Regions from separate parts of the Mesorhizobium sp. WSM4813 genome, predicted to be linked through region 1. Evidence: predicted binding sites of a transcription regulator. Region 1 holds the regulator's gene; each other region holds the start of a gene.
The links. The regulator PhoB, encoded in region 1, activates phosphate uptake and scavenging genes when phosphate is short. The targets are predictions, from matches to a motif close to TGTCATNNANCTGTCAT.

Region 1 (7,702 bases):
GCACGCGCGATGCGTTCGTTGAACTCGTCATGGATGCGGCCTGCCAGGAAGAAGTGAAGGCGGCTAATGAAAAGGGCTGCGGCGAAATCCGCGAAGACGGCGCCTTTGTCGAAGCCGGCGAAAACGACAATCTGATTGTCCAGAAGCTGGAAGCCAACCCGAATGCCTTCGGCGTCTTTGGCTTCTCGTTCCTTGACCAGAACGCTGACAAGCTGCAGGGCCACAAGGTCGACGGCGTCGAGCCGACCTTCGAGAACATCGCATCCGGCGATTACGGCGTTTCCCGCTCGCTCTATGTCTATGCCAAGAAAGAGCATGTTGGCGTCATCCCCGGCATGCAGGAGTTCATCGCCGAGTACACCTCGGAGGCTGCATGGGGTCCTGATGGTTATCTGGCCGACAAGGGCCTGATCCCGCTGCCGGACGCCGAGCGCGCCACATGGGCCGAAAACGCCAAGGCCCTGAAGGGCATGGGCTCCTGATGTTTCGGGGTCCGGGCGTATATTCGCTCTGACCCTCATGCTCTAAAGCCCAAAGCGCGGGACCAAGGTCCCGTGCTTTGAGCCGGTGAATGACCGGCGGTCGAGGGGACGTCCTGAATCATGGTCGGTTATCTCGTTGTTCTTCTGCTGGTTCTGGCAGCTGCGGCCTATTTGATCGGCCGGAGACGCGCCATTGCCAGTGTCAATGGCGACGTCGCGCGATTGCATTCGCTGCCTGGCCAACATGGCATGTTTCTGGCGCTTTTTGCTGCCGGTCCCGCGCTGCTTGCGATCTTGTTGTGGTCGCTGGTCACGCCGGGAATTGAATCGTCGATCATTGCCGACCGCTTCTCCACCGAATTGTCGGGAATGGGCATTCCGCAGGTCGAAGCTTTCATCCGCGACGCTCGCGCGATGGCCTTTGGCGGGCTTGTAGGCTTCGCCGATCCCACGAAAGAGGCGGCTGCCGCCGTCTACAAATCGATCCATACGACCAGCTCCTGGATCATCTGGGCCGTCGCGCTCGTGCTTTCCGCGTCCGGATTTTACTGGGCCAATTCGCGCATCGCACCGGCCTACCGGGCGCGCCACGTGGTCGAGCGCGTTCTTCGCGCATTCTTGATCGCCTGTTCGGTGGTCGCGATCCTGACGACGGTCGGCATCGTTCTCTCGCTCATCTTCGAATCCCTGCGGTTCTTCCAACAGGTGCCGTTCTACAAGTTCCTGTTCGGCACGCATTGGTCGCCGCAGAGCGCCTTCACCGGCGCCGGAGCGGAAGCCGGGGCGGTCAACGAGGACATTTTTGGCATGGTGCCGCTCTTTGCCGGCACGTTGCTCATCACCTTCATCGCCATGCTGGTGGCTGCGCCGATCGGGCTGATGGCTGCGATCTACCTTTCGGATTACGCCTCCAAAAGCGTCCGCGCGGTGGCAAAGCCGGTTCTGGAAATCCTCGCCGGCATTCCGACCGTCGTCTACGGCTTCTTCGCCGCGCTGACGGTTGCGCCCTACTTCCGCGGTATCGGCGAAAGCCTGGGCCTCAACGTCGCGTCCGAATCTGCGCTCGCCGCAGGCGTGGTCATGGGTATCATGATCATTCCCTTCGTTTCCTCGCTTTCCGATGATGTGATCAACGCCGTTCCGCAATCCCTGAGAGACGGTTCCGCCGGCCTCGGCGCGACCAAGTCGGAAACCATCCGCAAGGTGGTCCTTCCTGCTGCCCTTCCGGGCATCGTTTCGGCGATGCTGCTTGCCGTCAGCCGCGCAATCGGCGAAACAATGATCGTGGTCATGGCGGCGGGGCTGGCGGCAAACCTCACGGCCAACCCGCTCGAAGCGGTCACCACCGTGACCGTGCAGATCGTGACGCTGCTGGTGGGCGATCAGGAGTTCGACAGCGCCAAGACGCTTGCAGCCTTCGCACTCGGCCTGGTGCTGTTCTGCATCACGCTTACCCTCAACATCGTCGCTTTGCGCGTCGTCCAGAAATACCGAGAGCAATATGACTGATGCGATCTCGTCATTCGGCGCCGTCGGACGGCCGGTCAGCATTCATACCGACGATGCCGCGAAGGCGCGGCTGAAAGGTCGTTACCGCACCGAAACATGGTTCAAATGGCTCGGCGCCGCAGCCGTCGCGTTGGCCGGCTTATTCCTTGTGCTGCTCCTGTCGACGATCGTCACGCAGGCGATCCCGGCGTTGCGGCAGAATTATCTGACGCTGCCGATCGATCTCTCGGCGGCCAAGGTCGACCCCGCGAAACTCGATGCCGTCAACTACGATGCCATCGCTCAGCAAGCGCTTAGGGCGAGATTTCCGGATATTACGAGCCGTCAGGACAAGCGACTGCTGCGCGGGCTGATTTCCACCGGCACAGGCGTCTTCCTGCGCAAGGATATTGCGGCTGATCCGGGGATGCTCGGAGGAACGGTGGACTATGCCGTTCCACTTGACGATTTTGCCGACCTTTATCTCAAAGGTTTGCTTGCCGACGTCGGTTCGGACGAAGCGATTTCGACAAGCGTCACGCCTTCGGAAACCAGCGGCGACATCGATCTGACCTTCGGCGACGATGCCATGCTGGCGCTGGCGCGCGGCCATGGTGCGACCGAGGGCGAAAACGGCACGCTCACGCTGACGAGCGGCGCGTCGTCGCTGCTGGTCGCGTTCAATGGCGGCACGGTCAAACTCACCGCGCTGTCGCCTGGCGCCAACGGAACGGCGGTCGCAAAGGGCACGGTGATCGAGGCGCTGGACAGCACGGCGCCCGCCGCGAGCGGCCAGGCATTCCTGCGCGTCATCGATACGCCGGAAGCATCGCGAAAGATTTCCGACAAGGAGATCGTCTGGCTCGACACGCTGAAGAGCGCCGGCCAGATCGAAAGCCGGTTCAACTCGATCTTCTTCTTCACCGGCGCAAGCCGCGAGCCGGAACTGGCCGGTGTCTGGGGCGCGGTCGTCGGATCGTTCCTGACCATGATCGTTACGCTCGCCATCGCCTTTCCGATCGGCGTTTCGGCGGCGATCTATCTTGAGGAATTTGCGCCCAAGAACCGGCTGACGACGATCATCGAAGTGAATATCAACAATCTGGCGGCTGTGCCTTCGATCGTCTTCGGCCTGCTTGGACTTGCCGTATTCCTGAATTTCTTCGGCATGCCGCGCTCGGCCCCGGTGGTCGGCGGCATGGTGTTGGCGCTGATGACCCTGCCGATCATCATCATCGCCTCGCGCGCTTCGCTGCGCGCCGTGCCGCCGTCGATCCGCGAGGCGGCGCTCGGCATCGGAGCGTCCAAGGTCCAGACCGTATTCCATCACGTTCTTCCGCTGGCGATGCCGGGTATCATGACCGGCACCATCCTCGGAATGGCGCATGCGCTGGGCGAAACCGCGCCGTTGCTGATGATCGGCATGGTCGCCTTCATCGTCGACATTCCCGGCGGCTTTACCGATCCCGCGACGATCCTGCCGGTGCAGATATTCATGTGGGCCGATTTCCCGGAAGCTGGATTCCAGCAGAAGACTTCGGCGGCGATTTTGATTCTGCTGCTGTTTTTGGTCATCATGAACGCCATTGCGGTGATACTGCGTAGGCGCTTCGAGCGGCGCTGGTAAGGGGGTAGAGGATATGAACATCATGACGGAAGCCGGCGTCGAACAGAAACTGAGCAGCGGAACCAACGCCCCTTCGATCAAGATGAAGGGCGAAAAGGTCTCCGTTCATTACGGCGAGAAGCGGGCTCTGTTCGACGTGGATCTCGATGTCCGCGAGAACCAGGTGACAGCGTTGATCGGCCCATCGGGCTGTGGCAAGTCGACCTTCCTGCGTTGCCTGAACCGAATGAACGACACCATCGATATCGCGCGGGTGAGCGGCAAGATCACGCTCGACGGTGAGGATGTCTACGACCCGAAAATCGATGTCGTCGAGCTGCGAGCTCGCGTCGGCATGGTATTCCAGAAGCCGAACCCGTTTCCGAAGTCGATCTATGAAAACGTCGCCTACGGTCCGCGCATTCACGGCCTGGCCAGGAGCAAGGCCGAGTTGGACGGCATCGTCGAATCGAGCCTGAAGAAGGCCGGCCTGTTCAACGAGGTCAAGGATCGCCTGCTCGAGTCGGGCACCGGCCTCTCCGGCGGACAGCAGCAGCGCCTGTGCATCGCGCGCGCCATCGCCGTGTCGCCGGAAGTAATCCTGATGGACGAGCCCTGTTCGGCGTTGGATCCGATCGCCACCGCCCGCGTCGAGGAACTGATCGACGAACTGCGCCAGAACTACACGATCGTCATCGTCACCCATTCGATGCAGCAGGCCGCGCGCGTGTCGCAACGCACGGCGATGTTCCATCTCGGCTATCTGGTCGAGGAGGGCGCGACCGACAAGATGTTCACCAATCCCGACGACAAGCGCACCCAGGACTACATCACCGGCCGGTTCGGCTGAGCGGTCCGGCGGCGAATTTCGAACACGAGGACAGTATCATGGGTGAACACACCGTCGCATCTTTCGACGAGGAACTGGAGCACATCGACAGGCTGATCCGCGACATGGACGAGCTCGCCGCCGCGATGGTCGCAGCCTCGATCCGCGCGTTGCTTGCGTCAGACAATGCGATGGCGCAGCGCGTCGTCTCGGACGACGCCATCATGGATGCGCGGCAGCGCGAACTCGACGATAGTGCGATCACGCTGATCGCCAAGCGGCAGCCGATGGCGCAAGATCTGCGCGCCGTGGTTGGCGCAATCCGCATGGCCGGTGATCTCGAGCGCATCGGCGATTTGGCCAAGAACATAGCCAAGCGGGTCAGCGCAGTCGGGCAGAGCGCCACGCCGCGTAATCTGTCGCACGGTATCGACGCGATGGCGGATCTCGTTCTTGTGCAGCTCCGCGGCGTGGTCGAGCACTATGTGGCGCGCAATGCCGGCGCGTTGAAAGAACTGCGCGCCGACGACCAGAAGATCGACGTGAAATACACGGCGGTTTTTCGCGAACTCCTGACCTACATGATGGAGGATCCGCGCAACATCACCGCCTGCACGCATCTTCTGTTCTGCGCCAAGAATCTCGAGCGTATCGGCGATCATGTCACCAACATCGCCGAAAACGCCTACTATGTCGTGACCGGGCAGCAATTGCCGGCGGATCGCCCGAAGCTCGACGAAACGACCATGTCGGCGTCGGCGACATGACAGGAGTGACCGGCCGATGATCGCGCCGCGCATCATGGTGGTGGAGGACGAAGAGCCGCTGGGCGTCCTCCTTCGCTACAATCTGGAATCCGAAGGTTATCAGGTTGAGGTGGTGACGCGCGGCGACGAGGCCGAAATCCGGCTGCAGGAAAACGTGCCCGATCTGCTGGTGCTCGACTGGATGGTGCCGGCGGTTTCCGGCATCGAGCTTTGCCGGCGCCTTCGGGTGCGTCCCGAAACCGAGCGACTGCCGATCATCATGCTGACCGCGCGCGGCGAGGAGAGCGACCGGGTGCGCGGCCTTTCCACGGGAGCCGACGACTATCTGGTCAAGCCGTTCTCGACACCGGAATTCATGGCCAGGGTCAAGGCGCTGCTGCGCCGCGCCAAGCCCGAAGTGCTGTCCAGCGTGCTGAAGGTCGGCGACATCGTGCTCGATCGCGAGTCGCACAGGGTCTATCGCAAGAAGAGCGAGATCCGGCTCGGGCCAACCGAGTTCCGGCTGCTCGAATTCATGATGCGGCACCCGGGTCGGGTCTTCTCGCGCAGCCAGTTGCTCGACAATGTCTGGGGCGAGACGATCTACATTGACGAGCGCACGGTGGACGTCCATGTCGGACGGTTGCGCAAGGCGGTCAACAATGGTCGCATGCCCGATGTCATCCGCACCATCCGCGGCGCGGGCTATGCGATCAGGGAAGACTAGCTGATATTCAGGTGATGCCGGCCTGCGACCGGCGGCTTCCTGCGCTTACCTACAGCGCCGCGCGCCCCTGTTGGGCGCGCAAAGGACGCTGTAGAGCTTTGATTTTGCGCATGACCCTTCCGAAATCGATCTCGATTTCGGGGTCATGCGCGGGCTCACGTACCCAAAAGTACGCTCCGCTCCGGTTCTCGGAACCCACTGTTCTCGACTCGGCCTGACCTGAATCTCAACACATCCCCAAGTCGCGATCCGGCGATCCCTGCCTTCGAATTCAAGCCACGTTCTTTCCGACCGAGCCGGCTCGCGCCTGGATGCCCGGCGCGAAAATCTCCTGGTCGACGAAACTCAGCGCCCGCATGGCACAGCCTTCGCGGATCAGCGGCAGTTCGTTCGGCTCGGTGTCGAAGGAAATCGAACCCGAATGCTGGCCGCCGGCGGTCTGGGCGATGGCCTCGCGCAGGGCCGGCTCGATCAGGTCGAAGGCGGCAGCGCTGGCGCCGACCATGGCGACCGGCGCCGGATCGATCAGCGCGAATAGGCTGCCGAGCCCGAAGCCGAGTGCTTCGCCAGCCTTGCGGTAGGCTTCGCGCTCCGGTCCGTCCGTCTGGCGCGCCCGGGCCGCCAGTGCCCGCATCGCGGCGTCGCTGACATCGGCGACCGGCTCGGCGTTCTCGCTCAATTGCCTTGCGTTGCGCCAGATGGCGTAGTTGCCGGCATAGGCCTCGACGCAGCCACGCCGCCCGCAGCGGCAAAGCGCGCCGCCCGGCCGATGGATCATGTGGCCGAATTCACCGCCTGAGGAATGGGTGCCGGTGAACAGTTCGCTCTTCAGCACCAGCCCCATACCGATGCCATGCGAGAGCAGGATGGCGATGAAATCATCGCGGTAGCGATCCGGGTCGCGCCAACGCAGCGCCACGGCCATCATGTTGCAGTCGTTCTCCATGATGGCCGGGATGCCGAACTCGCGTTCCAGAATGTCGGCGAAGGCGATATTCGTCTGCGGCGTGATCGGCGACCACAACATGGCGCGCGCATGGGAATCGGTGATGCCCTGGATCGCCAGCGCGATGCGGGCGACGCTTTGGACATCGAGGTCGGGGTCTTCGAGCCGCCGCCGGACGATGGCGACACATTCGCCGATCAGCTCGTCGCGCGACATGGTCAGCGTGTCCAGCCGGCGTTGTTCCTCGGCGACCACCTGTCCGGCATAGTCGATGACGGCGACCGACAGGAAATTCAGCGACAACACGACCGCCAAGACCGCAGCGGCTTCCGGATTGAGGCTGAGGCCGACCTGCGGTCGGCCGCGTTTCATCGAAACGGTCTCGCTCGCCTTGATCTCGGTCAGGATGCCTTCCTGGATCAGGTCGGAAGAGATCGCCGATATGGTCGAATGGCTGAGGGCGGTGGTTGCGGCGATCTCGGTCCGCGACGGCTGGCCGGCCCGGCGCACGGCCGAAATCACCATGGCCCGGTTGCGCCGGCGCAAATCGTCATGACGGATTCCAACCGACATTCTTTGCTTCCTCCCTATTGCCGCGGCCGCTCATGGATCGGAAGCCGTCGGTAATGTCCGACAAATACTCGCAGAGGCAGCGGGCCCTGTCATTATTTATTCCGAGACTCGAAATAAGTCGGCAGGGACATCAAGATCGACCAGGTTTGATGTTGACAGCGCTTCGGCGTCGGACCAGTATTTTTTCGAGGCTCGAAAAAATAGAGCCTTTGTGCCGGCCTTCGGGCCAGTCTGGTCGTGCCGTACGCGGCGCAGGGAGGAATATCATGAAGAGATTCACAGCCGCCATTCTGGCGGGGGTCGCC
Region 2 (7,702 bases), on a different contig from region 1:
TGCAGCGCCGCCCGGTTCGGAGATGATTCGTATCCGGTCCCAAAGTGCCGCCTGCGCGGCGATGATCTCATCGTCGCTGACCAATATGGAACGCTCGACGAAGGCCTCGGCGATTGGAAACATCATTTCGCCGACGCGCTTCGGCGCCAGCGAATCGGCGGCGATGCCCTCAGTCGGCGCATCGACGGGCCGGCCGGCCTCGAAGGCGCGATGAAGCGTCGGCGCACCCTCGGGCTCGACGGCGATGATCCTGATGCGGCCGGCAAACCAGGCGGCGATGCCGCCAATCAGGCCGCCGCCGCCGACGGCGACCAGCAGCGTGTCGAGCTCAGGCAGGTCGGCCTCGATCTCGAGGCCGAGCGTGCCTTGCCCGACCAGCGTCTCCTCCTGGTTGAAGGCGTGGATCTGCAGCGCGCCGGACTTTTCGGCGAAGCTTTCGCTGGCGGCCAGCGCCTCGGCATAGCGCGCGCCGCCCACAACCAGTTCGGCGCCGTAGCTGCGGATGCGTTCCAGCTTGGCCGGCGGGCTCACATCGGGAACGAAAATTGTTGCCTTGTGGCCGAGCCGCATGGCGGCATAGGCGACCGCGGCCCCATGATTGCCGCCCGATGCCGCGACGACGCCGGCCTTGGGAACCGGCCGTTCGAGAAGATTGGTGAACGCGCCGCGCGCCTTGAACGAGCCGGAATGCTGCAGGCATTCGAGCTTCAGGTCGACGCTAAGCGGCGGACGGCCGAAATCGGCCATGTCGACGCGCAGCACCGGCGTGTGGCGCACGAATGGCCGGATGCACGGCTCCATTGCGGCGATGCGTTCGCGTGTGATCCTATTGCCGTTCAGCATGGTCTGCTCCCAGGGTTGACATCTTTTAGTAACTTAGCAAAGTGGCTAAATGCAAGAGGTTGATGTCTTCAAGGCGATTGCCAACGAGCGCAGGCTGCAAATCCTCGATTGGCTGAAGGACCCGCGCGCGCATTTTTCGCCGCAGGCAGATGGCGATCTGGTCGAGGACGGCGTCTGCGCGCTGCTGATCGCGGAAAAGCTGGGGATCACCCAGGCGACGCTCAGCGAGCATATGCGAGTGCTGACCCAGGCGGGCCTTCTGCGCAGCAAGCGCATCAAGCAGTGGACGTTCTATCGCCGCGACGAGGGCAGGATTGCGCAGACCAGGGCGCTGATTCAGCACCGGCTGTAGCGCTGCAGGCTATTCCAGCCAATCGGGCAGCGAATCCAGCCCGATCAGTTCCTCATACGTCTGGCGCGGGCGCACGACGTGGAAACGGTCGCCGTCGACCAGCACTTCGGGCACCAGCGGCCTGGTGTTGTAGGTGCCGGCCTGCACCGCGCCATAGGCGCCGGCGGTGGCGATGGCGATCAGGTCGCCGGTCTTCAGCCGCGGCAGGTCACGGTCGAGGCCAAGATAATCGCCGGTCTCGCAGACTGGGCCGACCACGTCGACCGTCATGCGCGGTGCTGCAGCCGGCTGCTGCACCACCGGCTTGATGTCATGGAAGGCGTCGTAGAGCGTCGGCCGGATCAGATCGTTCATCGCGGCGTCGACGACCAGGAAGTTCTTGGCGTTGCCCTCCTTCACGAAGATCACTTGCGAGACGAGGATGCCGGCATTGCCTGATATCAGTCGGCCCGGCTCGAACATCACCTTCAGCCCGAGCTTGGTGACGTGCTTCCTGACGATCTGGGCATAAGCGTCCGGCAACGGGGGTGGGCTGTTGTCGACGCGGTAGGGAATGCCGAGGCCGCCGCCGAGATCGATATGCTCGATGGCGTGCCCGTCGGCGCGCAGCACGCCGACCAGTTCCACCAGCAGCGCGAAGGCATCGTCGAACGGCTGCAATTCGGTGATCTGGCTGCCGATATGGGTGTCGATGCCGGTGACCTTGATGCCAGGCAGTTCAGCGGCGCGGGCATAGACCTTTCGCGCCTTCTGCCAGGGAATGCCGAACTTGTTCTCGGCCTTGCCGGTGGAGATCTTCTTGTGGGTCTTGGCGTCGACATCCGGGTTGATGCGCAGCGAGATCGGCGCCACCTTGCCCAGTGCCGTGGCGCGGGCCGACAGCAATTCAAGTTCCGGTTCGGATTCGACGTTGAAGCACAGAATGCCGGCCGAGAGCGCAAAATCCATTTCGCGGGCGGTCTTGCCGATGCCGGAAAACAGGATCTTGTTGGCCGGAATGCCGGCGGCCAGCGCGCGGCGCAATTCGCCTTCTGAGACCACGTCGGCGCCGGCGCCGAGTTTTGCCAGGATCTTCAGCACCGCCTGGTTGGAATTCGCCTTCATCGCATAGCAGACCAGCGCGTCGAGCCCGGCAAAAGCCTGCGCAAACACGCGGAAATGCCTGGTCAGCGTCGCCGTCGAATAGCAATAGAACGGCGTGCCGACGCTTGCAGCGATACCCGATATTGCCACGTCCTCGGCATATAGCATGCCGTCGCGGTAGTCGAAATGGTTCACAACAGTGGTTCCGGAAGTTGGCGCACGATGAGATCGACCGATCTCATCGGCTCTAGATCAGCGGGTCGAGAATGAACTTCTTGTCCTTGACCGGTTTTTCCGGCTCCGGCGGCACGGGCTGCTCGGCCTTTTGTGCGTCCTTGCGCGCCTGCACGGCCGCCTCATAGGGCGTGTCGAGGCCGGCTTTCCTGCCGCAGGCCGTTACGGTTGCCAGCGCCGCCAGCAGCGCGAGCGACACCAAAATCCTGCTTGCGGTCATCGATCCATCCGTCCGAAACTTTTGCCCGCCGCTTTTAGCCGAGTTTTTCTGGCATTGCACCTAATCACGCCTTGGCGATGTGCTTTTTCCAGTACCGGATCTGCTTCCTCACTTCCGACGGCGCGGTGCCGCCGAAGCTCGTGCGGCTCTTCACCGAGTTTTGCACGGCAAGCACGGAAAACACGTCCGCTGTGATGCCGGGGTGAATGGACTGCAAGTCTTCCAGCGGCAGCCTGTCGAGCCCGATTTTCTTCTCCTCGGCCAGCGCCACCGCACGGCCGGTGACGTGGTGCGCCTCGCGGAACGGCAGGCCGAGGGTGCGCACCAGCCAGTCGGCAAGGTCGGTCGCGGTCGCATAGCCTGACCCGGCGGCCTTCTTCATGGCGGCGGCGTTCACCGTCATGTCGCGCACCATGCCGGTCATCGCCGCCAGCATCAGGTCAAGCGTCTCGGCGGCGTCGAATACGGATTCCTTGTCCTCCTGCATGTCCTTGCCATAGGTCAGCGGCACGCCCTTCATCACCGTCAGCAGGCCAACCAGATGGCCGGTGACGCGGCCGGTCTTGCCGCGCACCAGTTCGGCGGCGTCGGGGTTCTTTTTCTGCGGCATGATCGAGGAGCCGGTGGAGAATGAGTCCGACAGCCTGACGAAGCCGAATTGCGGCGTCGACCAGATGATGATCTCTTCGGCCAGCCGCGACAGATGCGTCGCGCAGATCGCCGCCAGCCCCAAGAATTCCAGTGCGAAATCGCGGTCCGAAACGCTGTCCAGGGAATTGCGCATCGGCTCGCGGAAGCCAAGCGCCTTGGCCGTTTGGTGCCGGTCGATCGGAAAGCTGGTGCCGGCAAGTGCGGCGGCACCGAGCGGGCTTTCGTCCATCCGTTCGATGGCGTCGCGAACACGCGACAGGTCGCGCGAAAACATCTCGACATAGGCCATGCAGTGATGGCCGAAGGTCACCGGCTGCGCCGCCTGCATATGGGTGAAGCCCGGCATCACCGTCGCCGCATGCTCCTCGGCCCGTTCCAGGAACGCCGTGATCAGGCCCTTCAGCGCTTCGGCGACGCGAAAGCATTCGTCCTTGACCCATAGCCTGAGGTCGACAGCCACCTGATCATTGCGCGAACGAGCGGTGTGCAGGCGGCCGGCGGCCGGGCCGATCAGCTCGGCAAGGCGGGCTTCGACATTCATGTGGATGTCTTCCAGCCTGGTCGAGAACTCGAATGTGCCGGCTTCGATCTCTGTCAGGATCGTGTTCAGCCCGCGAGCGATTTTTTCTTGATCGGCCGCCGAAATAATGCCCGTTTGGGCCAGCATCTCGCTATGGGCGATCGAGCCTCTGATATCCTGCGCGTAGAGTTTGCGGTCGAACGAGATCGACGCGTTGATCGCTTCCATGATCGCGGCCGGACCCGAGGCAAAACGTCCGCCCCACATCTGGTTGCTGGCCTTCTTGTCGCTCATCGCTATAACCCGTGCTCCGGAGCAGTTTTCAGAAAATGGCAGACGGCAATAAATTTTTTCCGGCCCCGCGCCTCATCCTCGCCGCTTTGGTGGCGGGCGTGCTGGCCGGCGCGGTCGCGGTATATGTCAGCGAGAGCGGTTCTGGCAACAACGCGCCCGCTCAAGTTGCCGCTGGCGACAGCAAGGACGATGTCGCCTGCGCCGCCAAGGCCGACCGCGCCAAGACGGTCGCGGCGGCTGCCACCGGCCAGGTCGCAGCACTTTTGCCGGCCGATCCGCCGCAATCGCTGAAAGGTCTTGCCTTCAACGACCCCGGCGGCAAGCCGCTGACGCTCGCCGACCATGCCGGCAAGACGGTGCTGCTCAATCTGTGGGCGACATGGTGCGCGCCCTGCCGTGCCGAAATGCCGGCGCTCGACGCGCTGCAGAAAGAAATGGGCAGCGACGCCTTCGAGGTCGTCGCGGTCAATGTCGATGTCGGCGACGATACCAAGCCGAAGAAGTTCCTCGAGGAAACCGGCGTCGAAGCGCTCGGCTATTATCGCGATTCGACGATGGCGCTGTTCAACGATCTCAAGACGCGCGGCCTGGCGCTCGGCCTGCCGGTCACCATGCTGATCGACGGAGAAGGCTGCCTGATCGCGCACATGAACGGCCCGGCCGAATGGTCGAGCCCGGATGCCAAGCGGCTGGTCGAAACGGCGCTCGGCAAGTCGGACTAGGCGCCGGCGATTGCTGCCGGTCCCCGCCTTTGTTCGAGTGGTAAGCCGGCTTTTCAATTGCTTTCCATCGGCGCTTATTTCGAAGCGTCCACCACTTTAAGTGGAGATCGAGTTCATCGATCCGCAACAAAACCGTTGTCCAACTGTCACGAGCGGCACATATTGCCTTTGCGAGAGTGCCACTTTCGCCAATGATAAACGGGAGATGAAACATGAAGTTCTTCGGCTTCGTGGCCGGTGTCGCCGCCACCATGACCCTGCTTTCCACCACCTCCGCCTTTGCCGTCACGCAGATCAGCTGGTGGCACGCCATGACCGGCGCCAATGCCGAGGTCGTCGACAAGATTTCTAAGGATTTCAACGCCAGCCAGAGCGACTATGAGCTGGTGCCGGTGTTCAAGGGCACCTATCCCGAGACGCTGAATGCCGGCATCGCCGCCTTCCGTGCCGGGCAGGCGCCAGATATCCTCCAGGTGTTCGATGTCGGCACTGGCGTGATGATGGCGGCCGAGGGTGCGATCAAGCCGGTGGCCGAGGTGATGACCGGTGCCGGGATGACCTTCGACAAGAGCCAGTATCTGCCCGGCATCGTCGGCTATTATTCGAAGCCAGACGGCACCATGCTGTCCTTCCCTTACAACTCCTCCTCGCCGATCCTCTACTACAACAAGGACATCTTCCAGAAGGCGGGCCTCGACGTGAACAGCCCGCCCAAGACCTGGAACGAGGTGTGGGAAGCTGCCAAGAAGATCAAGACGAGCGGCGCCGCCTCATGCGGCTACACCTCGACCTGGTTGACCTGGATCCATCTGGAGAATTTCGCGGCGTGGAATGATGTGCCCTGGGCCAGCCAGCAAAACGGCCTGGCCGGCGGGGATGTCGAACTCAAGATCAACGCGCCGATTTTCGTCAACCACTTCCAGGCGCTGGCAGACCTCGCCAAGGACGGCACCTTCAAATATGGCGGGCGCACCTCCGAAGCCAAGCAGATCTTCCTTGCCGGCGAATGCGGCATCTTCACCGAATCGTCGGGCGGCCTCGGCGACATCGTCAAGTCCGGCATGAACTATGGCATCGGCCAGCTTCCCTACGACAGCGATGCCAAGGGCGCGCCGCAGAACACCACGCCGGGCGGCGCCAGCCTGTGGGTGTTCGGCAACAAGTCGGACGAGCAATACAAGGGCGTCGCGGCCTTCTTCGCCTACCTGTCCAAGACCGATGTGCAGGAATATCTGCACCAGAAGTCGGGATACCTGCCGGTGACGCTCGCCGCCTACGAGGCGACCAAGAAATCGGGCTTCTATGACAAGAACCCCGGCCGCGAGACACCCATCCTGCAGATGACGGGCAAGGCGCCGACCGATAACTCGAAGGGCGTGCGCCTGCCGAATCTGCCGCAGGTGCGCGATATCCAGAACGAGGAGTTGGAGAAGATGCTGGCCGGCCAGCAAACCGCTCAGCAGGCGCTTGACAATGCGGTCACGCGCGGCAACGCCGCGATCGAGGAAGCGCTGGAGAACTGACGAGATTATCCCGGTTGGTATCGGTTTGAATATCGCCCACGCGAGCTCGCGTGGGCGTCTCCTGAGGTAGCGAGGGAAATCAGCCTGTCTCCACGCATCGTCTTTCCCCACAAGATCCTGCCCTACCTGCTGGTGGCGCCACAACTCGCCATAACACTGGTTTTCTTCTACTGGCCGGCCGGTCAGGCGCTTTACCAGTCGATGCTCAGGCAAGATCCGTTCGGGCTGAGGAGCAGGTTCGTCTGGTTCGCCAATTTCCGGAAGGTGCTGGCTGATCCGGCCTATCTCAACTCGATCAAGGTCACGGTGGTGTTCTCGCTTGCGACCGCGATCGTTGCCATGGGTGTGGCCCTTTTGCTTGCGGTCATGGCCGAGAAGGCGGTGCGCGGTAAAGGCCTCTACCGCACACTGCTGATATGGCCTTATGCCGTGGCGCCGGCGATTGCCGGCATGCTGTGGCTGTTTCTGTTCAATCCTTCGATCGGATCGCTGGCCTATTTGCTGAGAAGCCTCGGCATCGCCTGGGACCCGCTGCTCAACGGCACCCACGCCATGATCCTGCTGGTGTCCGCGGCTGCCTGGAAGCAGATCAGCTACAATTTCCTGTTCTTCGTCGCCGGCCTGCAGGCGGTACCGAAAACGCTGATCGAGGCGGCGGCCATGGATGGCGCCGGGGAGACCAAGCGCTTCTGGACCATCGTCTTTCCGCTGCTTGCGCCGACGACGTTTTTCTTGCTGGTCGTCAACACTGTCTATGCCCTGTTCGACACTTTCGGCATCGTTCATGCCGTCACCGGCGGCGGGCCGGGCAAGGCGACCGAGACGCTGGTCTACAAGGTCTACAATGACGGCTTCGTCAATCTGATCCTGGGCGACTCGGCGGCGCAGTCGGTCATCCTGATGGCCATCGTCATTGCGCTCACCGCCATCCAGTTCCGCTACGTGGAACGCAAAGTCCACTACGGTTGAGGGCAGCGATGATCGGCCAGTCCCCACTCCGCACATTCATCGCCCATGCCGTGCTTATCCTTGGCATATTGATCGTGGCTTTTCCGATCTACTACACGTTCGTTGCCTCGACACACACGCTGCAAACCATCCTCAGGCCGCCGCTGCCGCTGTTGCCCGGCGGTCAGCTCTGGAACAATTACAGCGAGGCGCTGTTCGGCGGTATTGGCCGCATCGGCGGTGTCAGCGTCGGCAGACTGCTCCTCAACACCACGGTCATGGCGCTCGGCGTTGCGGTGGGAAAGATCTTCA
Region 3 (7,702 bases), on a different contig from region 1:
GAGCTTTGCCGTGATCATCGGATAAGCGGCGGGACCCTCGGAGCGCTCGTAGATCATGACATGCGAGCGGGCGAGCCCGTCCTCGACCAGGTCGGCCTCGTTGGCGGTGACCAGGAGATTGCGCGACGGGATCGCGACCAGGCCTTCCGGGCCGATGCCGGACGCCAGGATCTGGACAAACTGAGGCTCCGCACCCGTGTCCTTGTAGACGCCGACAACGGAGCCACGCTCCGAAGCGACGAAAACCAGTCTGTCTTCGCCGAACGTGCCGATCTCGAGACCTTCCGGCTCGACGCCCTTCTTGTTGCGATCGTCGGGATAATGGCCGGCATTGGCGACCTGGTACTCGAAGGATAGACCGGATTCGTAGAGGACCTTACCCGTCTTGCTGAAGATCGTGAAGCCGCGCGAGCCGCCCTTGTAGTCGCCTTCGTTGGCAACGACGAGACGATGATTGTCGAGCCATTTCACGGCGTCGGGCTCGCGCGCGACGTTTTCCATTTTGCCATCGAAGGACAAGGCGCCGTTCTTCTTGGTGTCGATCTTGTCCAGCGTGGCCGAGCCTGCGGAGAAGTGGGTGACGATCGCACCGGTTTCGGCGTTGACGATGGCGATGTGGTTGTTTTCCTGCAGCGTGACCGCGATCTCGCCGGCCTGGTTGAAGGCCACGAATTCCGGCTCCGGATCTTCCGCCGCGACCTCGGCAATGCCCGCCAGGTTGACGGTCTTCATCGTCGCGCAATCAGGCTGGCCTTCGGCAAGGGCGAAGATCTTGAGGTCGCCCGCCGGCATCTGCGGAATTTCTCCGTCGTTCAGCTCCTCGTCGCGCTCGTTCTCGATGGCGATGGCCAGGAACTTTCCGTCCTTGCTGAACGCCAGCGAGTCCGGCTGGCCGCCGAGGTCGCAGGTGCTTTCGATCGCCTTGGAGGCGAGGTCGATGACGGTGAGGTCGCCCGAGGGCCTGGCTTTGCTCTGAGACGTGTTGACGCCGGCCAGAACCTTGCCGCCGATGACCACAACCGAGGTCGGCTCGCCGTCGATCTTGACGACGCCGCCGGCCTTTGGCGCCTTGGGGTCGGCGATGTCGATGAAGCCGACTGCACCGAGCGGGCTGTCGGAATAAACCAGCGTCGTGCCGTCTTCGGAGGCCGTGATGATCTCGGACGAAGTCGGCGTGGTCTTCTCGACGTCCGCAGGGAGGTTTCCGGCGACCGCGAAGCTCGCGACCCGGTTGAACATCATATCGGCATGGGCCGGCAGCGAAACGGAGGCAGCGAGCGCTGCCGTCAGGACGAAAAGCGTGGAATGGCGGGGCACGGGTGGCGTCTCCTGTTCAAATGGAAGCCACCTCATTTGGGGGAACGACATTTTAAAGCGATGACGGATCCATGACACTTCCGCGACAGGCGGTCAGGGTCCGTCAATATTCACCTCATGCTTGGCCTGCAAATGGCGGCTTTGCGCGGCCGCGATCAGCGCCGCCGCAGGCGCGACCGGCAAGTGACTCCAATTCGAAAGGAATCCCTACTCCGCCTCGGCCACCATCTGCCGCCCGCCAACCCAGTTCCGCCAGGCTCTCTCGTCGCCATGGAAGGCGTTGAGGTCGATGCGGCCCCTCACGCCGTGCGACAGGCCGGAGCCGGAATACTGCCAGAACACCCATTTGCGGCCGGGATAGACCTTTGACGGGTGCTGTGCCACCGCGCGCAGCCAGAACGGATAGTCCAAGAAAGCGCCACGCAGATTGTCGCGGTAGAAATCCGGCGCGGTGTAGATGATGGGCCGCTGGCCATAGTGGCGTTCGAGCCTGTCCATGAAGACCTGCATCTTCTCCAGCACCTTTTGCCGCGAAGGCCGCCGCTTGCATCTCGATTCGCCGTTCCACTCGACATCGATCACCGGCGGCAAGGCGCCCTCGACCCTCGGCACGTTGCGGATGAACCAGTCGGCCTGCTCGCTGGCGGTGCGGCACCAGTAGAAGAAATGGTAGGCGCCGCGCTTCAGGCCGGCGGCGTCGGCATTGCGCCAGTTCTTCATGAACAGCGGATCAAGATGATCGCCGCCGTCGGTCGCCTTGATGTAGGCGAAGTTCGCGCCCTGCGCGCGCAGCTTCCCCCAGTTCACGTTGCCCTGCCAGCGTGAAACGTCGACGCCGTGAATGGCGAGGTGTCTGGGCGAGGCCTTGCCGAAATTGATCGGCTTGGCGTCACGAAAACGATAGCGCTGGACCGGCTCGGCGAGGATTGGTGCTGCCCGTGCCAGCCGCTTCGGCGCCACCAGGGCAATCGGCTCGACGGGTGGTTCGATGCTTTCGGCCGGCTCTGAAGTGGCCATCGCCATGGTCTGCTCCGTCGCCGCTTCCTGCGCGAAGTCGGGTGCGGCATCGGCCGCGCCGACCGACGCCACCGGCGCGGGCGGCCGCACAACGGAGCTGGTCGTCTCGCTGGACGGCACTTGCAGCGCGTCGACGCCGGACGTGGATGTGCAGCCGGCAAGGCAAAGTGACGCGATCGAGAAGATGACGACGCCTGATAACCGCATCTGGACCTGTACGCAGAACACAACAGACCGAGGGCAAGACAACGCCGCCGGACAAACCAGTCCAGATTACTAACGAGAAATTGCCAACAAAGTTTGAATCAAATTGTTAGGACAGAGAGGCTGGGCAGCATACATGACGCTCGCGGCGGGACAGAGAGGGCGCGAAAGATCGCCCACACCTGTCACGCCTGCTGCCTAGCTGCACAGCCACAGCTTGTGGCAGGTCTCGGCCATCATGTGGGCAGGCGGTACAAAGCGCTCGCTGACGGGGCGATCGCTATCGGAATTGACCGGCGCATCGTCCCGGCGAACCTTTTCTTCAAGCAGCATGCGAAGCTCGGCCGGCTGCACGCGGTCACGCTCCATCACGAGCCTGACCATGGGATCGCTCAAAAGCTCATCCAGGGTGTTGATTCTGTCGTTCATCCGTCGCCTCCTCGACCGCCGACCCGCACGCAATAGATAGGCGGCAATGATGGCTCGCCAATGACGCTTTGCCGGCTATCTCGTGTCCCGGATGAAAAAAATTGGGCACGCTTTTCGCTTCAGTTCGCTTGTGCTTCAGTTCGGGGGCGGCGCGCCTTCATATTGCGGCAGTCCGTCGTCGAGCTGCACCCAGGGCTGCTTCGAGGCGGTCCATATATGCATCTGCGGCTTGAATACCGAAGGATCGTCAAGCGAACCGGAGGTGACGCCGATGATGCCGGCGGAATCGCGCCGGGAAAATATCGTCGTCCCGCAGCCCGGGCAGAAGCCGCGCTTGAGATCCGGCGAGGAATTCACCGTCGCCACCGGCCCGTCGATGGTCACGTCGTCGATGCGGAACAGCACGCGGGCGTTGAAGGCCGCGCCTAATGCCTTCTGGCAAAGCCGGCAATGGCAGACGCGCTCGTTGATCGGCGCGGCCTCGGTGCGGTAGCGCACCGCCCCGCACAGGCAGCCGCCCTGATATTTCGCCATTACCTGAACCCTCTTTCTGACGATTGGCGGCAAGGTAGCTGCCGGGATAGGAGCGTCAATTGAAAAGCTTTGATGACGTGATCTGTTGGCGTGATGCGGCAGCCGAACGTGCGATCAGGCGCGACGCGCAACGAGCGTCGCCGGCCATCTCACCCGAGACGGCCGGCAGGCAATTGTCGGTCAGTCCGTTTCGCTGAGGACCTCGTCCCAGGTCTTGACCTTGGTCTCGCCATTGAGGAAGGGCAGCGCGGCCGCTGTCAGTTCCGGCGCGAAGAACACGTCGTAATGGGTGCGGTTCGGCAGGATGGCCAGGCGGTTCTGCGACAGGTTCTCGCGCATCCAGCCGGCGTCCTTCAACCCGCCGCCGAGCATCTGATAGAATTTGATCTCGTGCTCAGGCCGGTACATGTCGCTGTCGCCGAACACCAGCATGACCGGCATCTTCAGCTTCGGCACGTCGGCGGAGTAGTCGTAGTCCTTGCGCATATAGGCGCCGATCTGGTCGAGCAGTTTTGGAAAATCCTGCGGGCGCGGCGCAACCGCGACGTAGGATTTGTACATCGGCGTGTCCTTCATCATGTCGGCCATCGCCGCGCCGACCTGCGCCTGCTGGGCACGCATCTCGGCATAGAAGCCGTCGGAGGCATAGCCGGTCGAGACCAAGACCAGCCGGCGCACCGCTTCGGGATGCTGGACGGCCATACGGAAGGCGACGCCGCCGCCTAGGGAATAACCCATGACGTCGACCTGGTCGTAGCCGAGCGCCTTGACGATCGCCGCCATGTCGTCGCCCATCGCCTCCAGACTCAACGGCCGGTCGCCGAGCGCGGTGCGGCCATGACCCTGCAGGTCGACCCCGATGACGGTGCGGTTTTCGGCAAACTTCGGCAGGATCGGCGCAAACATATCGGTGGTGCCGAGCCCGCCATGCAGGAGAAGCAGCGGCTCGCCCCGGCCATAGATGGAATAATAGTAGTTCAGGCCGTTGATCGGCAGCAGGCCTGATTTAGCCGGCTTCGGCATCGCTTTCGTTTCGGCGGTCTTGGCGGGCTTTGCCTCCTCGGCTTTGGTGGGGCCCGGCACAGCGAAGAGTGCTGCGGCCGAGGCGAAAATGGCGAAAAACATCGCTCTGGTCATGTCGGTCTCCTTCCGTCCCGCCGATATCAAAGCCGCTTGGCGACTTCTTCGAGCTGGTCGGCGCACTGGCCCCAACCTTCGTGAAAGCCCATCTTCTCGTGCTCTTCGCGGTCAGTGACCGACCAATGCGCAACCCGGGCGATGTAGCGGGTCTTGCCCTCGCCCTCATCCTCGAAAGTCAGCACGACCGTCATGAACGGCTTTTCGGACGGCTCCCACGCCTTCGTATAGGCGTCGGTGAGAACGATCTTCCTGCCCGGCACGACTTCGAGGAAGATGCCAGGGTTCGGGAATTCATTGCCGTCGGGTCCCGCCATGACGACCAGGCTGGAGCCGCCGGTGCGCACGTCCATTTCGGCGCGCGGCGTCGTCCACGGCTTTGGCGCGAACCATTGCGTCACGAGCTTAGGCTCGGTCCAGCAGCGGTAAACGTTCTCGCGCGGCGCATCGATGATGCGGGCGAGAACCAACTCGCGGTCAGAGTTGGGGGCGATGTCGAGCTTGGTGGTCATGATGTTCTCCTCACTTGCTTGCAAAATTTGGCTTGAATGCCGGTTTCCGTCTCAAGGACGAGCGGGCAACGCGCAGCCCGACACGGGTCTCGCGAAAAACTTCGCCAGGCCGACTCCTGCGGATGCCGAATGAGAGCTTAGTGGCGCTTGGCTTGCACCAGATAGGCGTCGATATCGGTCTCTCCGAGCCACTTCGCCGCTTCCAGCCGATGCAGGCCTTCGACCAGGACATGGCGCTTGCCGTCGTGGCGCACCTGGATCGGCGTCTTCATGCCGTTTTCCAGAATGTCCTCGGCAAGATGCCGAACGGTCTCGGGATGCAGCGTCTTCCTGCGTGCGGTCGGCACATAGATCTCGTCCACCTTGACCTTTTGCACTCTCAGCATGTCGGCTCCCGTGGCGGAAAAGGCCGCCCTTTGAGAGATAATCTGTTTGGCAGGCAAGGCCAAGGCCCGCTGTCAGCCATCGCTGGCCCGATCGTTTCCAATTGACGGTTGGCCGGCAGATGGTCGAAATGACGCGTTCGACCCTCCACAGGCGTTCATGACCAAGCTTCCTACCGAATTCCCAGATTTCGGCCTGACGCCCCACCAGCGCCGGCAAGCGGTGCGTGGCCATTACTGGGAATGGCCGGGGATGGATGGCGAACGCGGCGAGATCTGGTGCTACAGCGACCGTTTCTCATATCGCCAGGGCGAGACAGTGGTGCTGCATATCAGCTCGACAGCGTCCAGCTTCAGCATGTCGATCGTCCGCGACGGCGGCACCGACACGAAAATGTTCGAGAAGGCTGGGATTGCGGCGCGCTGGCAGGATACACCCGACCAATGTTCGGTTGTGGGCTGCGGCTGGGACGCGTCGTTTGAATTCCGCGTCGGCGACGACTGGCCGTCCGGAGCCTACCGCGCCACGCTGACGGCGGACGGCCGCAACGGCAAGCCGATCCGCTGCCACCATCTTTTCATCGTCAGCCCGCAGCCCGGCAAGAAACGGGGTCGTGTGCTGCAGGTTGCCGCCACGGGCACCTGGCTTGCCTATAACACTTGGGGCGGCTCCAATCATTACGAAGGCATCACCGGCCCGAACCGCGACCAGTATGCCCCAATGGTTTCGACGGAGCGGCCATGGTGCCGCGGCTTTGTTGTCCTGCCGAAAGAGGCGCCGCGCGTGCCGCTCGAGGTCGCCGTACCGCCAAAGACCGTGCCGCGCTATCCGCATATGGAATGGGCCTTCGCCACCGGCCATTCGAAGAAATACGCTTCGTCCGGCTGGGCAAGCTATGACAGCCACTTCTTTCGTTTTGCCGAGCGCGCCGGCTATGCCGTCGACCTCGCCAGCCAGCACGAACTGCATTTCTCGCCCGAAATCCTCGACGGCTATGACTGCGTCGTCTTCGTCGGCCATGACGAATACTGGACCTGGGAGATGCGCGACGCTGTCGACGCCTATGTCGAACGCGGCGGCCATGCGGCGCGCTTCGCCGGCAATTTCATGTGGCAGACCAGGCTGGAGGACGAAGGCCGCCGGCAGGTCTGCTACAAATACCGCGCCCGCGCCGAGGATCCGGCATACCGGGGCGGCGATGTGACCCGCGCCACCAATTCATGGGAAGCACCTGAAATCGGCCGGCCGGGTGCCGCGACCTTCGGGCTCAATGCGACCAAGGGCCTCTACGCCGGCTGGGGCGGTTGCGCGCCGCGCGGCGTGCGCGGCTTTCCGGTCTATCGGCCGGAGCATTGGGCGTTCGCCGGCACAGGTATTTATTACGGCGACCTGCTCGGCGCCGACAGCCATGTCTATGGCTACGAGGTCGACGGGCTCGACTTTGAGATCCGCGGCGGCCTGCCCTACCCCACGCCCGACAGCGGCGCGCCGCATGGGCTGCAAATCCTTGCGGTCGGCATGGCCAGCCAAGTCGAGGAGAGCACCGACATCGCGTTCGAGGACCGGTTTCTAGGCGATGCCGATGGCCGCTTTTCCGCCGAGACGCTGTTCGGCGAGGCGAGCGACGCCAATCTCGACAAGGTCAAGCGCGGCAACGGCATGGTCGTCAACTTTCAGCGCGGCAAGGGCGAGGTGTTCCACGCCGGAAGCTGCGAATGGGTCGCCGGCCTGCTAAGGCAGGACGCGATGGTCGAGCGCGTCACCAAGAATGTTCTCGACCGCTACCTCGGAAAGTCCTGACATGCTGAAATCCCAGACCCCTGCCCTGGATATCGAGCCGCGCCCGCCCTCGCACCTGTTCTATCTGTCCAGCTTGCGCCGGCCGCTGGTCGATCGCGCCGAAGGCATCTACATCTGGACGCAGGATGGCCGTCGCTTCATCGACGGATCGAGCGGACCGATGGTCGCCAATATCGGTCATTCCAATCGCAACGTGCTCGATGCGATGAAGCGGCAGATGGATCGCGCCACGTTCGCCTACCGGCTGCATTTCGAGAACGAGCCGGCCGAGGAATTGGCGCGGGAGTTGGCCGGAAAGCTGCCCGAAGGCATGGACCGCATCTTTTTCGTCTCGGGCGGCTCGGAAGCGACTGAATCCTGCATGAAGC
Region 4 (7,702 bases), on a different contig from region 1:
GTCAAGGTCAGGATGCCCAGGCCGCGGCCGATCCAGTCGTCGGCGGTGCGGTTGGCGAAGAAGGAACCGTGGCCGCAATCGTGCTGGATCATGAAGATCCGCACCAGAAAGCCGGCGGCCGGAAGGATGAGAACCAGACCCCACCAATGGCCATAGGCATAGGCAGCCGAGGACAATGCCCACAGCGTGGCAAAGGGGATGAGGGTGATGGCAAGTTCGACGGCGCTGCGCCGCCTGTCAGGTTTCTTGTAACGCGCCAGGATTTTCAACCAGGCACGTTTGCTGTTCGCCACAGCTTCGGGGGAAATCATGTTCATCAGGAAGCATAGACGGACCATTCCGTCGCCGCAAGGCAGGCATCACGCGAAGTTACTGCGCGTAAATGTCGCGCGACGCGCAAGCTACTGCAATGTGGAAGGGCATGCTTGGGTTCCGGCGGCACGCGTGTTGGGTCTACCGCCTGTGGCCACCGGCGGCTACGCTGCTCTCGATGCCGTCCAGGCGGTCGAGCAATTCCCTGAATCGATCGGGAATATCGTTCTCCGTCCGGAACGCCGGCAGCGCACGCAGAAAGCGCGTCGTTGCCTCGGTGCCGAACTGGCGCCTGATGCCAGCCGCGAGCCTTTCACGTCTTTCGTCATTGGCGCGGGCGCTATTCTTGTTATGGTCGCCGTTGTTGCGGGTCATCATTTCAAAATCCTGTGTCGGCTTCGAAACTCTTCCAGCAGACGAATGGTTCCCCCATCGCAGCATCTTGGCAAGCAAAGCCGGCGGTTACAGTAAAATTTGAATTAATATCGAACGGTCTTCATGATGCGCCGTCGAGCGCCAGCGGCCTCTTCAGTATCGCTTGCCCCTTGATTTTTGGCCGCCAAACCTCGATATCGGGCACAAAATCCACATCATTCGAAATGACGGGAAACGGCGATGAGCGACCAGGCAAAAGACGAACGCGCGCCCGAGGATATCGAAGCGGCTGAGGCCGCCGCCGAGCGCTCGGAAGGCAGCGTCGACGGCGACTATGAAGCACTTGTGCGGCTGTTGAAGGAAAACGAAGAGCTGAAGGACCGCGCGCTCCGCGTCGCAGCCGAGATGGAGAATCTGCGCCGCCGTACCGCCCGTGACGTGCACGATGCGCGTGCTTATGCGGTTGCCAATTTCGCCCGTGACATGCTGTCGGTATCTGACAATCTGCGCCGCGCGCTGGACGCGATCCCGGCTGAGGCCAAGGCGTCGGGCGATACCGGTTTCAAGGCGCTGATCGAGGGCGTCGAGCTCACCGAGCGCGCCATGCTATCGGCGCTGGAGCGGCACGGGGTGAAGAAGCTCGAGCCGGAAGGCGAGAAGTTCGATCCAAATTTCCACCAGGCAATGTTCGAGGTGCCCAATCCGGAGGTGCCGGCCAACACGGTGGTCCAGGTCGTGCAGCCAGGCTATTCGATCGGCGAGCGGGTGCTGCGGCCGGCCATGGTCGGCGTTGCCAAAGGCGGACCCAAGCATGTCGCGAGCGAAGCGCCGGTCGAGCCAGGGCCGGTGAATGAGCAGGCTGAGAAGGATGCGTAAGTTAGGGGAGTAGGGCAGTAGGGCAGTAGGGCATAGCCTACGTACGGGTAAGCCGAGCAATGCCTACTCCCGGCCGTTGCCTTCTCTTCCCCTACTCCCCTACTGCCTTATTCCCCTACTGCCTTTTCACGCTGCGAAACGCTGGGCTTCCCCACCATAATAGTTGACGTAGCGGGCGCCGATCTCCTGGACCGGCATCACTACGAACACGTCGACCGTCGAGAATTCGCGGTCGATGACGCAGCCGTCGCCGATGCGCGCGCCGACGCGCAGATAGCCCTTGACCAGCGGCGGCATCGCCGCGATCGCGGCCTTGGCGTTGACCGCCTCGATCGGCATCAAATCCATGGAACAGTAGCGCCCGGCGACCGCACGCACGTCCCAGGCCGAATTCGTCCGGCAGTGATGGGCGAGATAGGTCAGCGCTTCGGCGTGCGCCGCCGGCACGGTGCCGTGGAACGAAGCGCAACCGGTCATCACGCCGATCCCGTAATGGTTGATATAGGCCCAAATACCTTGCCAAAGCGCCTCGATGGTGCGCTTCGAGCGGTATTCCGGCAAGACGCAGGAGCGGCCGAGCTCGAGGAAACGCTGGCCGGGGTGGCGGGCGATAAGATTGGTCAGCTCGAATTCGCCCTCGGAATAGAAGCCGCCCGCCGCTGCCGCGATTTCCTGCCGCAGCAGGCGGTAGGTGCCGACAATGCGGCGATGCTCGGGACCGGACAGCGAGGTGTCGAAGACAAGCAAATGATCACAAAGCGGATCGAAATGGTCGGCGTCGCGGCGGTCCTGCACCTGGAACAGGTTTTTCCTGGCGCCGAGCTCGTCATAGAACACCCGGTAGCGCACTTCCTGCGCGGCGGCGATCTCGGCCTCGTTGCGGGCGAGCCGCACTTCGAGGTTGCCTATGCGGCCGAGCGCTTCGCCTTTTATGACGGCATCGACATTGCGCCCGGTGAGCAAAGCACCGCTGGCGTTCGGCCGAGCGTCACATTCCGGCATAACTGTATGCACGAGTGATTCTCCTTCGAGCCATCCCTCTTGGCACGGGGATACGGTGTAGGTGCAACAGGATTGTGACAGTACCGTGATACGGCGTTGCGGGCAATACTTCGTCGGCTGGGTAATCCTTCAACCGGCTATGTTACGCAGGGAAGCCAGGAGGGACACCCGGCGGATCACGCGGCGACGTGGCCCTCGATCGCATGGACAAGCGCGTCGGGGTCGAGCGGCTTGGTGACGAAGCCGCTGGCGCCATGGGCGAGCACGGCGTGGCGGGTCGTTTCCTGACTGTCCGCCGAAAGCACCATGATCGGAACCGGCGGCACGGCGGTTTCCTCCTCATGCCGGCGGATGGCGGCGATGGCGTCCAGCCCGTCCATGACAGGCATGTGCAGGTCCATCAGCACCACGTCGAAGCGGTGCTTGCGGCCGGCGCCAGTGACGGCCTCGACGGCGGCCTTGCCGTTGCCGACCACTTTCACTCGATGCCCGGCCTTTAGCAGCGTGGCGCGGGCAAGCATGGCGTTGATGTCGTTATCCTCGGCGATCAGCACGGACAGGCCCTGCTGGCGGCTGCTAATGACGCGGACGGATGGTGCGCTGCGCTTGTCCGGCTGTGGCTGGGTGAGGGCGGGTACGCTGCTGGTCAAAAGCACGCGCAGCAATGTCTCGCCACGCACCGGCCTTGCCAGGAAGGTGGCGTAGCCGCTGGCGCGGAACTCGCCCAGCATGCCGCGGTCGGTCGGCGCGATCAGCGTGATCGCCTCGCAGTCGGCAAAGCCGCTCTGGCGAAGGCGCTTGAGCAACCTGCCGTCGCTCTCCTCCATGGCCGCATCAACCAGAAGCACGTCGCAGCCTTCTGGGAAGGACATTGCCTGGGCGGCGGTCGCAGCCAGATCGACCATGCCGCCATTGGCACGGATGGTGCGGGCGATGGCGTCGGCCTCAACGGCGTTCTTCGACAGTATCACCGCGCGCCGCCCTGACAGCGCATTCTGGCGGGTCTGCGGCGGCTCGGTGGCCGATATTGCAGGGATTTCGAAGACGAACTCGGAGCCTTGGCCGAGCCGGCTCGATACCGAAATCGTGCCGCCCATGGCGATCACCAGGCGCTTGGAGATGGCAAGACCGAGCCCGGCGCCGCCATGCGCGCGGGTCGACGTGCCATCAGCCTGTTCGAATTCCTCGAAGATGCGCTCCATATCGTCCTCGTGCAGGCCGGGACCGGTGTCGGCGACGGTGAAGCATATGCGGTCGGTGGTTTCGGTGCGGGCACGAGCGATGCTCACCAATACGCCGCCGCTGTCGGTGAACTTGATCGCGTTGCCGATCAGGTTGAGCAGCACCTGCCTGACTCTTCCCGGATCGGCTGATATCATCTGCGGCACGTCGGGTTCGACATGGCAGCCGAGGCCGATATTCTTAGCGAAGGCGCGCGCGGCCAAGAGTTCGACTATGTTGTCGGCGATCTCGCGCACCGACATTGGCTGCGGTTCGGGATCGAAGCGGCCGGCCTCGATCTTGGAATAGTCGAGCAGATCCTCGATCAGCGCCAGCAGCGCGCTGGCCGAGGTCGAGACGGCGCCGACATAGGTCCGTTGTTCGGGGGAGAGATTGGTGTCCGCCAGCAGCCTGGCCATGCCCATGATGCCGTTCATCGGCGTGCGGATCTCGTGGCTGACGGTGGCGAGGAAGCGCGATTTGGCCTGGCTTGCATATTCGGCTCGCTCACGGGCGGTGATCAGCGACGATTCGGCGTGCTTGCGGGCGGTGATGTCGCGGGCGATGGCGCGATGCGAGGCGCCGCCGTTCTCCTTGTCGCGCACGGACAGTTCGACCCATGAGAACCAGCGCGGGCCGCTCGACGTGCTAATGGCGACGTCGGTGGAGCTCAGGCATTCGTGGTCGGAAAAAGCGGCATCGGGAACGATGCCGACGTCGATGCCGAGTTCGGCCAGAGTCCTGCCGGCAAGGTCGCGCTGGTCGGCTCCGACAAGATCGGCGAAAACCTTGTTGGCATAAACGATATGGCCGTCACGGTCGCGGTGGACGACGAGATCGCCAAGCGCGTCGATCAGCCCGCGAAAGCGTTCCTCGCTCTCCTGCATCTCCCACATGCGGTCGGCCAGGGTTTCGACCTCGGCGCGGCTGCGAGCTGCGGTCTCGCCAAGGATGGCAACCGTGCGACGCTCCGTGCGCCTGGCACGCAGATGCACGGCAAGTCCGGCCATGCCAGTCGCCAATAGGCCGACGGTGATGAAGATCGGCGCGCCGGTCAGGTGCGACAGGCCTGCCAGCACGACGATGGCGACGAGCGTCAGGAACGGCAGGCCTTCGCGATTGGCGGCGGGCAGTTCGGGCGCCAGTGGCGGCGCTGCGATATGCTGGCGCCTTGTCGCCTCCGGGCCGATCTCGTCGACGCTTTCGTCGCTCTCTGTTTCTCTGATGCCGGATTCCGTGACCATGCGGAAACCCTTGCCAGACAGAGATTATGGAAAATTGCGACCGATCGTTCGAATTTTATCGGTCGCGCGGTTTTTTGCCTTTCTTTCGTGCAAAACGGCAGACGCTAGAACTCACATATCCACCACTACGCGGCCACGGATCTTGCCCTCGACGATGTCGTGCGCGGCCTCGATAATGCCGTCAAAGCCGATGGTCGTGGACAGGCTGGCCAGCTTCTGGAGATCGAGATCCGTGCCGATGCGGCGCCACGCCTCCATGCGGACCTGCTTCGGCGCCATCACCGAATCGATGCCGAGCAGACAAACGCCGCGCAGGATGAACGGGGCGACGCTCGCCGGCAGATCCATGCCGCCTGCCAGGCCGCAGGCGGCGACGGCGCCGCCATAGGAGGTCATCGAAAGGACGTTGGCCAGCGTGTGGCTGCCGACAGCATCGACGCCGCCCGCCCAGCGTTCCTTGGCGAGCGGCTTTGCCGGCTGGGCAAGCTCGTCGCGCGAAATCACTTCCGCAGCACCCAGGTCGATCAGGTAGGGGTTTTCAGCGCTGCGGCCGGTCGAGGCGATGACATGATAGCCGAGGCTGGACAGGATCGAGACCGCGACCGAGCCGACGCCGCCGGCCGCACCCGTCACTACCACCGGGCCGCGATCGGGCACGATGCCGTGCCGTTCCAGCGCGATGACGCAAAGCATGGCGGTGTAGCCGGCGGTGCCGATCGCCATGGCATCATGCGCGCTCATGCCCTGAGGCAGCGGCACCAGCCAGTCGCCGTTGACACGGGCGCGCCCGGCATAGGCGCCAAAATGCGTTTCGCCGACGCCCCAGCCGTTCAATATGACCTTGTCCCCCTTGCGCCAGTCGGCATGGGAAGACGAGATGACGGTGCCGGCGAAATCAATGCCCGGCACCAGCGGCCAGCGGCGGATCACCGGCGCCTTGCCTGATATGGCGAGGCCGTCCTTGTAGTTCACTGTCGTCGCCTCGACGGCGACGGTGACATCGCCTTCCATCAGGTCGGCTTCGGTGAGGTCGGTGACCGCAACCGACTGCTTCTTCTCGGCATCGCGCGAAACGAGGATGGCTTTGAAGGTTTCGGGCATGTCTTCTCCTCGGGCTTCTCGAATGGCCACTGTATGGCGGCAGGAGGCCAGGTCAATCGCTTGAGGGCTTGGCCTCGCGCCGCCAACCGATGAGTTCGTCGAAGACGACCACCACCGCGCCGACCGCGATGAAGGCATCGGCAAGGTTGAAGATGGCAAAGGACCATACCGGGGTGTGGAACAGAATGTAGTCGATCACGTGACCATAAGTAACGCGGTCGAACAGATTGCCGAGCGCGCCGCCGACGATCAGCGCAAAGCCGATGCGGGTAAGCACGTGGCTGGGCGGAGTGCGGACCGCGAGATAGAGCACGAAAGCAACGACGAAAGCGGCGATAACCACCAGGCCGGTGTCGCCGAAGGACGAAAACATCGAGAAGGCAATGCCGGTGTTGTAGGTGCGATACAGTGCCAGGAACGGCACAAGATCGACCTTTTCCTGAAAGGCGAGGCCGGTCTCGACCAGATATTTCACCCACTGGTCGAGCGCTATCGCGACGACGACCAGCAGGGCGTAGGGGAACCATGATTTTGCCGTTGGGGATTTCACCATTTGGGATGTCACGGTCTGGCGTCCTCCGGGGCAAGTTTCAGCGCGCCGCGCCGGATCTCGAACAGCATAATGCCGGTGGCCACCGCGAGATTGAGCGAATCGGCCCGGCCGGCCTGTGGGATGCGCAGCAACCTGTCGCAGCTTTCGGCCAGGCTGTCGGGCAGGCCCTGCTGTTCGTTGCCCATAATCAGCAGCACCGGGCCTTTGGAAAAGTCGACCGAGCGGTAATCGACCGCACCCTTCAGATGCGTGCCGGCAACGAGGCCAGGAAAGCTTTTTCGCCACGCGAGGAAGGCGTCCGGCGTCGCCTTGGCGACCGGCACGGCGAAGATCGAGCCCATCGTGGCGCGCACGGTCTCGACGGAAAAAGGATCGGTGGTCTCGCCGACCAGGATGACGCCCTTGGCGCCAACGGCATCGACGGTACGGATGACGGTGCCGAGATTGCCGGGGTCGCGCACGCGGTCGAGCGCCACCCAGACATCGCCGTCTCGAGCGCGGATGTCCTTCAGCGGCAGGAACTTCTGCGAAAAGACGCCGACCACCATTTGCGGGTTATCACGGCGGGTGATGGCGACGAGCACTTTTTCCGAAACTTCGAGCACGGTGCCGCCGGCGGCAACCGTGCGCGCCGCGACCTTTTCGACCGCTGCATTGCCGCGTCCGGCCTTGGCGAAGACCAGTGTCCGGATCGACCAGCCGAGGTCGAGCGCATCGATGACCAGCTTCAGCCCCTCGGCCATGAAGGCGTTCTGCTGATCGCGGAATTTCTTCAAGGAGAGCGCCTTGATGTCCTTAATCAACGGATTGGCGAGGCTGGTGACTTCCTTCACTTGCCCTGGCGCGCCGGCGTGCCGCTCGCTCATTCAGGCCACCCAGCGCGAGAACAGCGACGTGGACAGTGCCCGGCCGGCGGATTTCTCGCGGATGATCAGTTCGCCGGATTCGACCGTCCCGCCCATGCCTGCGAAAGTGTCGCGCATCAAGGCATGGATGGCGAAGAAGGAGGCGCGGATCG

Region 2: the regulator PhoB is predicted to act here: its motif matches at 5,053-5,069, upstream of ugpB (sn-glycerol-3-phosphate ABC transporter substrate-binding protein UgpB).
Region 3: the regulator PhoB is predicted to act here: its motif matches at 1,378-1,394, upstream of AC0L25_RS24085 (esterase-like activity of phytase family protein).
Region 4: the regulator PhoB is predicted to act here: its motif matches at 2,629-2,645, upstream of olsB (l-ornithine N(alpha)-acyltransferase).

What each region holds. Positions count from the first base shown of each region.
Region 1 is NZ_JBVVQU010000007.1:82,978-90,679, reverse strand. It holds gene AC0L25_RS05890 (PstS family phosphate ABC transporter substrate-binding protein) at 1-482, shown strand, start outside; gene pstC (phosphate ABC transporter permease subunit PstC) at 603-1,991, shown strand; gene pstA (phosphate ABC transporter permease PstA) at 1,984-3,597, shown strand; gene pstB (phosphate ABC transporter ATP-binding protein PstB) at 3,611-4,426, shown strand; gene phoU (phosphate signaling complex protein PhoU) at 4,465-5,172, shown strand; gene phoB (phosphate regulon transcriptional regulator PhoB) at 5,189-5,878, shown strand; gene AC0L25_RS05860 (ROK family protein) at 6,150-7,397, opposite strand; gene xylF (D-xylose ABC transporter substrate-binding protein) at 7,664-7,702, shown strand, end outside.
Region 2 is NZ_JBVVQU010000013.1:64,749-72,450, reverse strand. It holds gene AC0L25_RS09910 (threonine/serine dehydratase) at 1-843, opposite strand, end outside; gene AC0L25_RS09905 (ArsR/SmtB family transcription factor) at 893-1,195, shown strand; gene lysA (diaminopimelate decarboxylase) at 1,205-2,473, opposite strand; gene AC0L25_RS09895 (hypothetical protein) at 2,526-2,732, opposite strand; gene argH (argininosuccinate lyase) at 2,797-4,197, opposite strand; gene tlpA (thiol:disulfide interchange protein TlpA) at 4,233-4,919, shown strand; gene ugpB (sn-glycerol-3-phosphate ABC transporter substrate-binding protein UgpB) at 5,132-6,442, shown strand; gene ugpA (sn-glycerol-3-phosphate ABC transporter permease UgpA) at 6,527-7,411, shown strand; gene ugpE (sn-glycerol-3-phosphate ABC transporter permease UgpE) at 7,420-7,702, shown strand, end outside.
Region 3 is NZ_JBVVQU010000048.1:9,162-16,863, forward strand. It holds gene AC0L25_RS24085 (esterase-like activity of phytase family protein) at 1-1,317, opposite strand, end outside; gene AC0L25_RS24090 (glycoside hydrolase family 25 protein) at 1,525-2,541, opposite strand; gene AC0L25_RS24095 (hypothetical protein) at 2,737-2,967, opposite strand; gene AC0L25_RS24100 (GFA family protein) at 3,103-3,501, opposite strand; gene AC0L25_RS24105 (alpha/beta fold hydrolase) at 3,682-4,638, opposite strand; gene AC0L25_RS24110 (SRPBCC family protein) at 4,665-5,150, opposite strand; gene AC0L25_RS24115 (ParB N-terminal domain-containing protein) at 5,288-5,536, opposite strand; gene AC0L25_RS24120 (N,N-dimethylformamidase beta subunit family domain-containing protein) at 5,694-7,334, shown strand; gene AC0L25_RS24125 (aminotransferase family protein) at 7,336-7,702, shown strand, end outside.
Region 4 is NZ_JBVVQU010000021.1:84,494-92,195, reverse strand. It holds gene AC0L25_RS14680 (fatty acid desaturase) at 1-317, opposite strand, end outside; gene AC0L25_RS14675 (hypothetical protein) at 454-690, opposite strand; gene grpE (nucleotide exchange factor GrpE) at 928-1,563, shown strand; gene olsB (l-ornithine N(alpha)-acyltransferase) at 1,690-2,565, opposite strand; gene AC0L25_RS14660 (hybrid sensor histidine kinase/response regulator) at 2,742-5,030, opposite strand; gene acuI (acrylyl-CoA reductase (NADPH)) at 5,142-6,131, opposite strand; gene lspA (signal peptidase II) at 6,184-6,684, opposite strand; gene AC0L25_RS14645 (TrmH family RNA methyltransferase) at 6,693-7,550, opposite strand; gene AC0L25_RS14640 (RsmD family RNA methyltransferase) at 7,551-7,702, opposite strand, start outside.